Linked DNA regions of Hydrogenovibrio crunogenus. The protein of the gene in region 1 interacts with the protein of each later gene in a pairwise test. Links are inferred from orthologs where the notes say so. Each region holds a gene or a part of one and is shown in the gene's direction. Other genes may lie near its edges.

Region 1 (3,011 bases):
GGCTGATTTGGTGACAGAACAATTTCGTTTAAGAGCCATGTCCATTGTGGGGATGACGATTGGTTTATCGTTTACCCTTTCTTTAGTGGCCGGTCCTATGTTGGGTGAATTATTTGGTGTGAGAGGGATCTTCTGGGCAATTGCAGGCCTGGGCGTTTTAGGGATCGCTTTAGTGTTGTTTGCGGTGCCGAAAATTGAAAACCAAACCTTCCAGCGTGAAGCGGAAGCCGATCCGAGTCAATTTAAAGATGTAATTAAGAACCCTCAGTTGCTTCGTTTAGATATTGGGGTGTTTGTGTTGCACGCCATACTGACGGCGATGTTTATCGCGATTCCATTTATGATTCGAGATAACGCAGGGCTGGATTCGCTTCACCATTGGGAATTGTATTTACCGGTCATGTTGTTGTCATTTGTTTTAATGGTGCCGTTTATTATTCAAGCTGAGTCGAGAGGGCGCATGAAGCCGATTTTTGTCGGGGCGATTTTAACCATTGCGCTCATGCAGCTTGGTTTTTTATTTGAAGCCAATGGTTTCTGGACAATGTTTGTTTTGTTGTTGATCTTCTTTACCGCTTTTAATTTGTTGGAAGCCTCGTTACCTTCTCTGGTTGTAAAACTTTCACCGGCAGACAAAAAAGGCACAGCAAGTGGGGTGTATTCCAGCAGTCAATTTTTAGGGGCCGCTTCCGGCGGGTTTATCGGGGGCTGGTTTTATGAAATGTATAGTCTGGAAGGGTTGTTTTTCTTTACGGCAACCATTGGGTTTGTCTGGTTTTTAATTGCGATGAGCATGTCTAAACCACTGCCTTTGAGTATTGCTTCGGTTCACTATACGACGGACTTGGATGGAACCGAAAAACAGCAGTTGACCGAAAAAATGTTGTCTTATGACGGTATCTATGAAGTGGTCTTTTTGTTGGATGAACACAGAGTGTTTTTTAAGATCGACCGCAAGGTCATTGACGAAGTCGGATTGATTGATTACCTCGAAAGAGGTCTGGCATAAGTTAAGATTTGAAGTGATCCGATATTTATCGAATTATCATCATGAGATATAAAATTTGAATTATCTTTTTTGGCGTAAAAAAGGTATTATTTCAAGATTAAAAAATAAAGAAGTTGGGGAGTAAAAGATGGCGCGTGGTGTCAATAAAGTGATTTTGGTTGGAACGCTAGGAAGAGATCCTGAGCTGAAGTATGCGGCAAATGGTAATGCCATTGCGAATTTGAATGTTGCGACTTCCGAGCAGTGGAATGATAAAGCGTCTGGTCAAAAGCAAGAAAAAACAGAGTGGCATCGTGTCGTTATTTTTGGCAAGTTGGCTGAAATTGCTGGGCAATATCTGAGCAAAGGCTCTCAGGTGTACCTTGAAGGAAAGCTACAAACGCGCAAATGGCAAGACCAAAATACCGGTCAAGATCGCTATTCCACAGAAGTGGTGATTGATTTTAACGGTCAGATGCAAATGCTAGGCGGTGGCAATCGTCAAGGAACGGATGCGCCGTTTGACAATAATGCAGCAGGGTTTGGTCAGCAAGCACCGCAAGCGCCACAACAAAATAATATGGGGATGAATCAACAGCAACCTCAGCCTGGTTTTGGTCAAGCTGCCCCACAACAGCAGGCAGCACCACAACAAGGGTTTGGTGGACAACCAAATAATCCAGCACCCGCACAACAAGTGCCTGCTTATACGGCAAATGATTTTGATGATGATGATGTACCGTTCTGAGTATCACAATAAAGTTAAATGTTGATATAGAAAAGAAAGAGCCCCTTATGTAGGGGTTTTTTGTTTTTAGATATAAAAAAATTATGAGTTTTGGGGCATGGGTGGTTATTGTTTCCAATATTTATAGCCTTTCATTTGCAATCTAATCATCTCTGGTGCGCCAGCAGGAACGTATTCAACCTCTAACGGGAATTGTTCTTCACTTAATCCCCAGGACTTCATACTAATCTTGCATGCCTTAAAAGTTACCCCACGATTCGACAACTTTGTTAACAGTTGTGAAGTTTTAGGATTGTCTGCTAATAATGCGTGGATGCCATTTTCGTAAGCCACGACAGTAATAGCTAATTTATCTTCGCCAATTTCGTTTATAACTTCATTTATTTGAAGGAGGGCTCGTCGATGTCCAAAGTTTTCACTATTTCTGGTTAATTCAACAACAAATGGAATAGGGTTTGTTGCACGAGAGTCTGCACTTGAAATTGTTGGTATAAAAAAACTTATTAATCCTGAAGCTAAAATTAAGTACTTAAGCATTGTATTTTCCTTTTTATAACGTAGTTAAATAATAAAGTTGTTAGATTTTGCAAACTATCAGATATTATGAGTGCTCTTTTATTTCATTTTTAGAGTTAATATTTTTGGTAAAAGCATTTTAATAGGGCATTTAAAATTAGTTTGAACTGCTTTTTTTATTAATTTATTTCGGGGTTATCTCTTCTATGATTGGGCAGCCATCTTTTGATCCTGAGCAAAGGTTGATTAATAGTGTTAATTCTTTTTGAAGAGTGTTGAGTGTTTTTAATTGAGCTTCAACTTCAATGAGTTTAGTTTTTGTAAGCTCTCTTACATTATTTTTTGCATGGCCTGGATTTTCACGCATTTGTAATAAACTTGAAATTTCATCGAGTGAAAAATTCATAGTTTTTGCACGTTGGATAAACCTGATGCAGGATAAATTTTGTTCGCTGTAAAGCCTTACGCCTGAAGAAGTGCGATTGATATTGTTCAACAAACCGATTTTTTCATAATATCGAAGCGTATCAATAGATAGAGCTGTTATTTCAGAAACTTCACCAATCTTATAAAATTGAGTGTTTTTTTGTCTTGCTATCATTGCAATTTCCATATTAGACACTAGTGTGTACTTTTATAGCTTCAAGTAGCTTGTGATATGTTGGTAATGCTGTGAATGTAAGCTCCCCATTTATTGCTATGGAAGGAGTGGATAATACTCCAAGCTCAATCGCATACTCCATTTCTTCTATAATATTG
Region 2 (3,013 bases), 410 kb from region 1 along the record:
GTACAGTGTGATGACGGTGAATGGTCCGGCACATGCACAAGAGTTTACTGTGTCGTGTTATGTGGCAAAATTAAATAGAAAATTTGAAGCCACAGCGACAAATCGTAGAAAAGCTGAACAAGTCGCTGCTCAAGAAGCCTTAGATATTTTGGAGAACAATCATCATGACTGAAGAAATAAACACTCCAGAAAATACGGCTATGAGCTCGCCTTATCATGCAGGTTTTGTGGCGGTTATTGGGCGTCCAAATGTCGGTAAGTCGACCATCATGAATGGATTGTTGGGGCAAAAATTAAGTATTACGTCACCCAAGCCGCAAACCACACGCCATCGAATTCATGGCATTCATACGACAGAGCACTTTCAAATTGTATTTGTGGATACACCGGGCATGCATTTGGGAGCTTCAAAGTCAATTAATCGTTATATGAACAGAGCGGCTAACAGTGCTTTTGGGGACGTTGATGCTGTTTTATTTGTTGTAGAGGCAGGACGATGGTCAAAAGAAGATCAAGCCGTCGCGGATAAGTGTCAAAACTTAGATGTTCCTGTGATTGTGCTGGTCAATAAAATTGATAAGTTCAAGCAGAAAGAAGAATTGTTTCCTTTTCTACAAAAAGTGGGAGAAAAAGTGCCTTTTGAAGCATTGATTCCGGTTTCAGCCTATACCAAATCTGGATTTGATGCCATTGAAACAGAAATTCTAAAGCATATACCTGAGCAGCCTGCTATTTTTCCTGAAGACTATATCACTGATCGATCGACACGTTTTTTGGCATCAGAAATTGTACGTGAGAAATTGATGCGTACCTTGGGTGATGAAGTGCCTTATGGAGCGACAGTTGAGATCGAACAGTTTAAATTTGACGAAGAAGAAAATCGTTGGCATATCAATGCCTTGATTTTGGTGGAAAGACCTGGTCAAAAACAAATTGTGATTGGGAAGAAAGGTGAGCAAATCAAACAAATGGGGATTCAGGCCAGAAAAGACTTGATGCACTTATTGGATAGCCGAGTGCATCTTGAGTTGTGGGTCAAGGTGAAGGAAAATTGGTCAGATGATGAACGCGCTTTGGCAAGCTTAGGATATACCGAAGATCACCGTTAATCATCTCGAAGCCAGTACTGAGTAGGAGAGCGACTTGGCGACAGATATCGAACAACAGGCTTTTGTGTTACATCGTCGTCCTTATCGTGAAACGAGTCTACTGGTCACTTTTTTTACCCCTGACTATGGTAAACAGAATGCGGTGATTAAAGGGGTACGTTCAAGCAGTAAAACAGCTCGGGCCAAACAAGCTTGGTTACAACCTTTTCAAGGTTTGAATATCAGTTGGCGAGAAAAAACCAATCATTCATCGGATTTGGTTTCCCTAAGACAGTTAGAACCAAATCATGTTCGCTTTCCATTGGGGGGCGAGGGCAGTATTTGTGGTCTGTACCTAAATGAACTGTTGTATCGGTTATTGTACCCTTCCTTGGAGGTAACCGGACTGTTTGAAGAGTATCAGCAGGCACTTTATGATTTGGCGCTTGCTGAAGATCGTTACCAGCAAGCTTGGGTTTTAAGGCAGTTTGAGTTTGCTTTGTTGTCAGAGTTAGGATATGCGTTTCAGACGGAAGTCGATTATTATCAGCAACCAATTCAGGCCGACAAAAAATACCTTTTTCATTTAGAGTTAGGTCTCTTCCCGGAGCCTTTTTCTCAAATCTCGTTGGATCAAAATCAGGGCGTTGTTATTTCGGGCCAATGTCTGTTGTTGTTCGCACAAAAAACGTATTGTGAATCATGTTTGACTGAATGGAAGCGGTTGTTTCGATATGTTCTCACACCATACTTAGGGCAAAAGCCTATTCAGACCCGATCATTGTTTCAATCATAATGTAATAAACCTATTGGGTTTATGCATCAGTACGAAGGAAAAACTATGAATCCTATTTTTTTAGGTTTAAATATTGATCATGTTGCTACATTACGCCAGGCCAGAGGCACGCGTTATCCAGATCCGATTAAGGCGGCTCTAGATGCAGAAATGGCAGGAGCGGACAGTATTACCTTGCACTTACGTGAAGATCGTAGACATATTCAGGATGCGGACGTTTATCGCTTGTCTGAACTGCGCCAGACGAAAGTCAATTTGGAAATGGCAGCGACGCAAGAAATGCTGGAAATTGCTTTAAAGTGTCAACCGGAAGATGTCTGCCTGGTTCCTGAAAAGCGAGAAGAGTTGACTACTGAAGGCGGCTTGGATGTGGTTTCCCAGAAAGCCTGGTTGACGGATTACTGCGCGCAGTTAGCAGACAATAAAACACGTGTTTCCTTGTTTATTGATGCGGATGATGATCAAATTTATGCGGCGAAAGAGGTCGGTGCGCCTGTGATTGAGATTCACACAGGGACCTATGCCGAACTCACGGATCCTGTCGCAATCAACATGGAACTGGATCGGATTCGTAAAGCCACTGATTTAGCTGTTTCCTTAGGGCTGACAGTTAACGCCGGGCATGGTCTGCATTACCATAATGTTCAAGCTATTGCGGCGATTAAAGAGATCGAAGAGCTTAATATTGGGCACGCGATTATCGCGCAAGCTATTTTTTCCGGGTTGCCTGGAGCAGTTTCAGAGATGAAGCGCTTGATGATCGAGGCTCGTCAACAGGCGTATCTGGGATAGGAATATGATTGTCGGTATCGGAACAGACCTTGTCGAAATCGCTAGAATAGCTGCTTTGATGGCGAAAAGAAATGAGGTGTTTGCAAAGCGCATTCTGGTACAAAGCGAACTGGAGTGCTTTGAACAGCATGCACAACCTGAAAAATTTTTAGCCAAGCGATGGGCGGCAAAAGAAGCCATTTCTAAGGCACTGGGGACAGGGTTTACGCAAGGGGTGTCCTTTACCGATATGATGATCACTCATACAGACCAAGGTCAGCCACTTGTTGAGTTGACGGGAAAAACAGCAGATATCGCCCAGCAATTGGGAATCAATTCTTGGTCCATCAGTATCAGC
Region 3 (3,208 bases), 1.8 Mb from region 1 along the record:
ATGGCTTGAACATCCTGTTCCGTTAAATACTTTTGATAAATAGGGATAATCAATTCGTTAATTTGCTCGGCATTGATTTCTTTAAAAAAATCGTCCCAAAAACGATCAGGCGCTTCCGGCACCAGTTTTTTGAGCATGGGAATGATTTGGGTGGCCATTTGTTGTGCCATGTTTTCCGCCCCGGTGGTTTGCATCAGGGTTTGGATACTTTCTTTCGTGGCGGGTTGAGCGTTTTCGGATTGTGCATAAAAAGGCGTTAAACTTAAAACTACGCCAACGAGCAAATGAATGAGTTTAGAATGAATCATGGAGTCTTCCTTATTGAATCTAGACAAAAGTTTAGCGGAAGCCGGGACCGTATGACAACTTTTCTCAAGACGATCTGATTGGGCGTCTTTTTCAATCAGGATTGTTGGACTCATCATCTGATAGGGTTACAATAATGTGCTTGCACATTGTTTGCAAAGTCGCTTTGTATCATGAAGCCCATTAAAGCTTAATTTTTCTAAGGACTCTTCCCTTCTTATGTTCGTTAAAGTAGCCGTGCCAGGTCCTTTCTTATCCCCTTTGGATTATCGTATTCAAGCTGAAACAGCCGACTACAAGACCGAGACATTGGCGTTGGACTTAGAACCTGAAGAGTCGACAGAGCCGACCTCTTCTTTTTTACCTGTGATTGGGGGGCGGGTCAAAGTTCCTTTTCGTAATAAATCTTTGGTTGGCATCGTGATGGCAATGAGCGAGGACGCTGCGGTTGATTCTAAAAAACTCAAAGCACTTGAAGCCGTGATTGATGAAACGCCAATTTTTTCTGCACAGGAAATGGCATTATTGAATTGGGCCAGTCATTATTATCATGAGCCGATTGGCAATGTGATACAAACAGCGCTGCCGAAACGATTAAGAGAAGGAAAAACGGTCGAGGTTGCAGGGGTGCCGGCGTGGCAATTGACGGAAACCGGGCGAGAAGCAGAGAAGCAGATATCGTCACGGGCGACACAACAAAAAGCGCTATGGCAACTGCTACAAACGCAAGGCACAGCGTTGACAGCGGACATATTAAACCGTTCTTTGAACCAATGGCGCCTGCCTATGAAACGATTTCAGGAACAGGGTTGGGTCACTGAAGTCGAAAAAAGCTGTTTGCATGCCATGCCGATGCGTGAAAAAACAGCCAGGCCTGGCCACATTTTAAATGCCGAGCAACAGGTTGCGGTGGAGACGGTTTTGGCAACGTCTGGTTTTGATGCATTTTTGCTCGAAGGGGTGACGGGCAGTGGCAAGACCGAGGTGTACCTTGGCATGATTGAATCGGTCATCGCACAAGGGAAACAGGTGTTGGTGTTGGTACCCGAAATCGGGTTAACCCCGCAAACGGTTAAGCGGTTTGAAGCTTATTTGCAGGCGCCCGTTGCGGTCATGCACTCCGGTCTTAATGATAAAGAGCGTCACTGCGCCTGGTCATTGGTGAAAACCCACCAGGTAAATGTTTTGTTGGGAACGCGTTCAGCGATTTTTACGCCCTTTGCTGAATTAGGGTTATGCATTATGGATGAAGAGCATGACTTGTCTTTTAAACAGCAAGACGGCTTTCGTTATTCAGCTCGGGATTGCCTAGTTCGTCGGGCGCAATTAGAAAATGTGCCTGTGGTATTAGGATCCGCCACGCCTTCTTTGGAAACTCTTCATAATGCCTTAAGCGGACGTTATCGACATCTGCACTTAAAACAGCGAGCCGGTCAGGCTGAAATGCCGGAAGTTCAGTTGTTGGATGTTCGAGGGCAAGTTGAAGAGGAAGGTGTTTCCGAACCTTTAAGAGAACTAATGGAAAAGCATTTGAAGGCGGGCGGACAAGTGCTGTTGTTTTTGAATCGTCGTGGGTTTGCACCGGTGCTGATGTGCCATGATTGCGGTTGGCAAGCAGCTTGTCCAAGCTGTGATGCGAATATGACCTTTCATCAACAAGTCAATGAACTGCGTTGTCACCATTGTGGCTATCAGACAAAAGCCCCGTTGGATTGCCCAAGTTGTGGGTCGGCTTCGTTTACCAAGATCGGGCAGGGCACAGAGCGGTTAGAAGCCTTAGTCCAGCAATGGTTTCCTGATTTTAAAACATTACGAGTGGATCGAGATACCACGCGTAATAAGGGGCAAATGATGGCCCTGACAGAACAGGCCAGTCAAGGGCATGCGGATATTCTCATCGGTACCCAAATGTTGGCAAAAGGACATCATTTTCCAAAGGTCACTTTGGTCGGGTTACTTGATATCGATCAAGGTTTGTTCAGTTGTGACTTTCGAGCGGTCGAACGTATGGCACAATTAGTGGTTCAAGTCTCCGGTCGAGCCGGGCGAGGAGAAAAGCCCGGACAAGTTGTGATTCAAACACATCATCCTGAGCATCCGTTACTGAAAGTGTTGGTGGAGCAAGGATATGAAGCATTCGCGAAAGAAGCTTTGAAGGGGCGTGAACAGGCGGATTTGCCGCCTTATCAATATCAGGTGCTATTGCGAGCCGAGGCGGTAGATCCAAATGCGGGTTGGACTTTCTTAAATGATGTTAAAAGTGCGTTGAACTTTGCTAAAATGTCGTTGTTGCGTTCGTATTTATCAGTAAATGATTCTGAAAGTACTAAAGTGGAAGCATTACAGGGGTTGGAGGTGTTTGGGCCGGTGAGTGCTCCGATGCTCCGACGTCAAGGACGATACCGTTATCAGTTGTTGTTACAAGGTGCACATCGTGGTTTTTTACATCAATGGCTGGCTCAGGTTGAAACGCAGTTGTATACGTCCAACCAAGCCAAGAAAGTTCGTTGGTCGCTAGATGTTGATCCACAGGAAATGAGTTAAACCCCCGCTAAAAAGTGGACTAGGAGAATGCATGTCATTGTTGATTAAACTGTTCAAAGCATTAAATGCGAATCAATATCCCGGCCAAATTGCGTTGTCGTTTGTGCTGGGGATGATTCTGGGGCTGACCCCTTTGTTGTTCCCGCATAACCTGCTCACATTGGCTTTGGTTTTTCTTTTGAGAGTCAATCTGTCTGCCGTGATTGTGTCCACTCTTTTCTTTAGTGGGTTGGCGTACTTGTTGGATCCGGTATTCAACCAAGTGGGTCTGTGGGTTTTGCACATAGAAAGTTTGCAGCCTATGTTCACAGAGATGTATAACAATGCCTTTTGGCGTATTTTGCACTTTAATAACTCC

What was found.
Region 2: the proteins of ssb (region 1) and recO interact in binary tests that used the Escherichia coli proteins (3 or more experiments, as listed by UniProt). The link is inferred for Hydrogenovibrio crunogenus from one-to-one orthologs.
Region 3: the proteins of ssb (region 1) and GHNINEIG_RS10470 interact in binary tests that used the Escherichia coli proteins (3 or more experiments, as listed by UniProt). The link is inferred for Hydrogenovibrio crunogenus from one-to-one orthologs.

What each region holds. Positions count from the first base shown.
Region 1 is NZ_CP032096.1:366,712-369,722, forward strand. The notes cover bases 85-2,936. They hold ssb (single-stranded DNA-binding protein), read left to right. Parts: upstream 85-1,136; coding sequence 1,137-1,736; downstream 1,737-2,936. Other genes in these bases: GHNINEIG_RS01675 (MFS transporter), read left to right, coding at 85-1,009; GHNINEIG_RS01685 (DsrE family protein), read right to left, coding at 1,842-2,273; GHNINEIG_RS01690 (heavy metal-responsive transcriptional regulator), read right to left, coding at 2,437-2,853. Outside these bases: more of GHNINEIG_RS01675, read left to right, coding at 1-84. UniProt on the Escherichia coli protein: Plays an important role in DNA replication, recombination and repair. Binds to ssDNA and to an array of partner proteins to recruit them to their sites of action during DNA metabolism. Acts as a sliding platform that migrates on DNA via reptation.
Region 2 is NZ_CP032096.1:777,144-780,156, forward strand. Bases 160-3,013 are described here. They hold recO (DNA repair protein RecO), read left to right. Parts: upstream 160-1,143; coding sequence 1,144-1,884; downstream 1,885-3,013. Other genes in these bases: rnc (ribonuclease III), read left to right, coding at 160-172; era (GTPase Era), read left to right, coding at 165-1,109; pdxJ (pyridoxine 5'-phosphate synthase), read left to right, coding at 1,930-2,676; acpS (holo-ACP synthase), read left to right, coding at 2,681-3,013. In the rest of the region: more of rnc, read left to right, coding at 1-159. UniProt on the Escherichia coli protein: Involved in DNA repair and RecF pathway recombination.
Region 3 is NZ_CP032096.1:2,199,274-2,202,481, reverse strand. Bases 139-3,187 are described here. They hold GHNINEIG_RS10470 (primosomal protein N'), read left to right. Parts: upstream 139-525; coding sequence 526-2,850; downstream 2,851-3,187. Other genes in these bases: GHNINEIG_RS10465 (DUF2062 domain-containing protein), read left to right, coding at 2,882-3,187; GHNINEIG_RS10475 (DUF2059 domain-containing protein), read right to left, coding at 139-308. Outside these bases: more of GHNINEIG_RS10475, read right to left, coding at 1-138; more of GHNINEIG_RS10465, read left to right, coding at 3,188-3,208.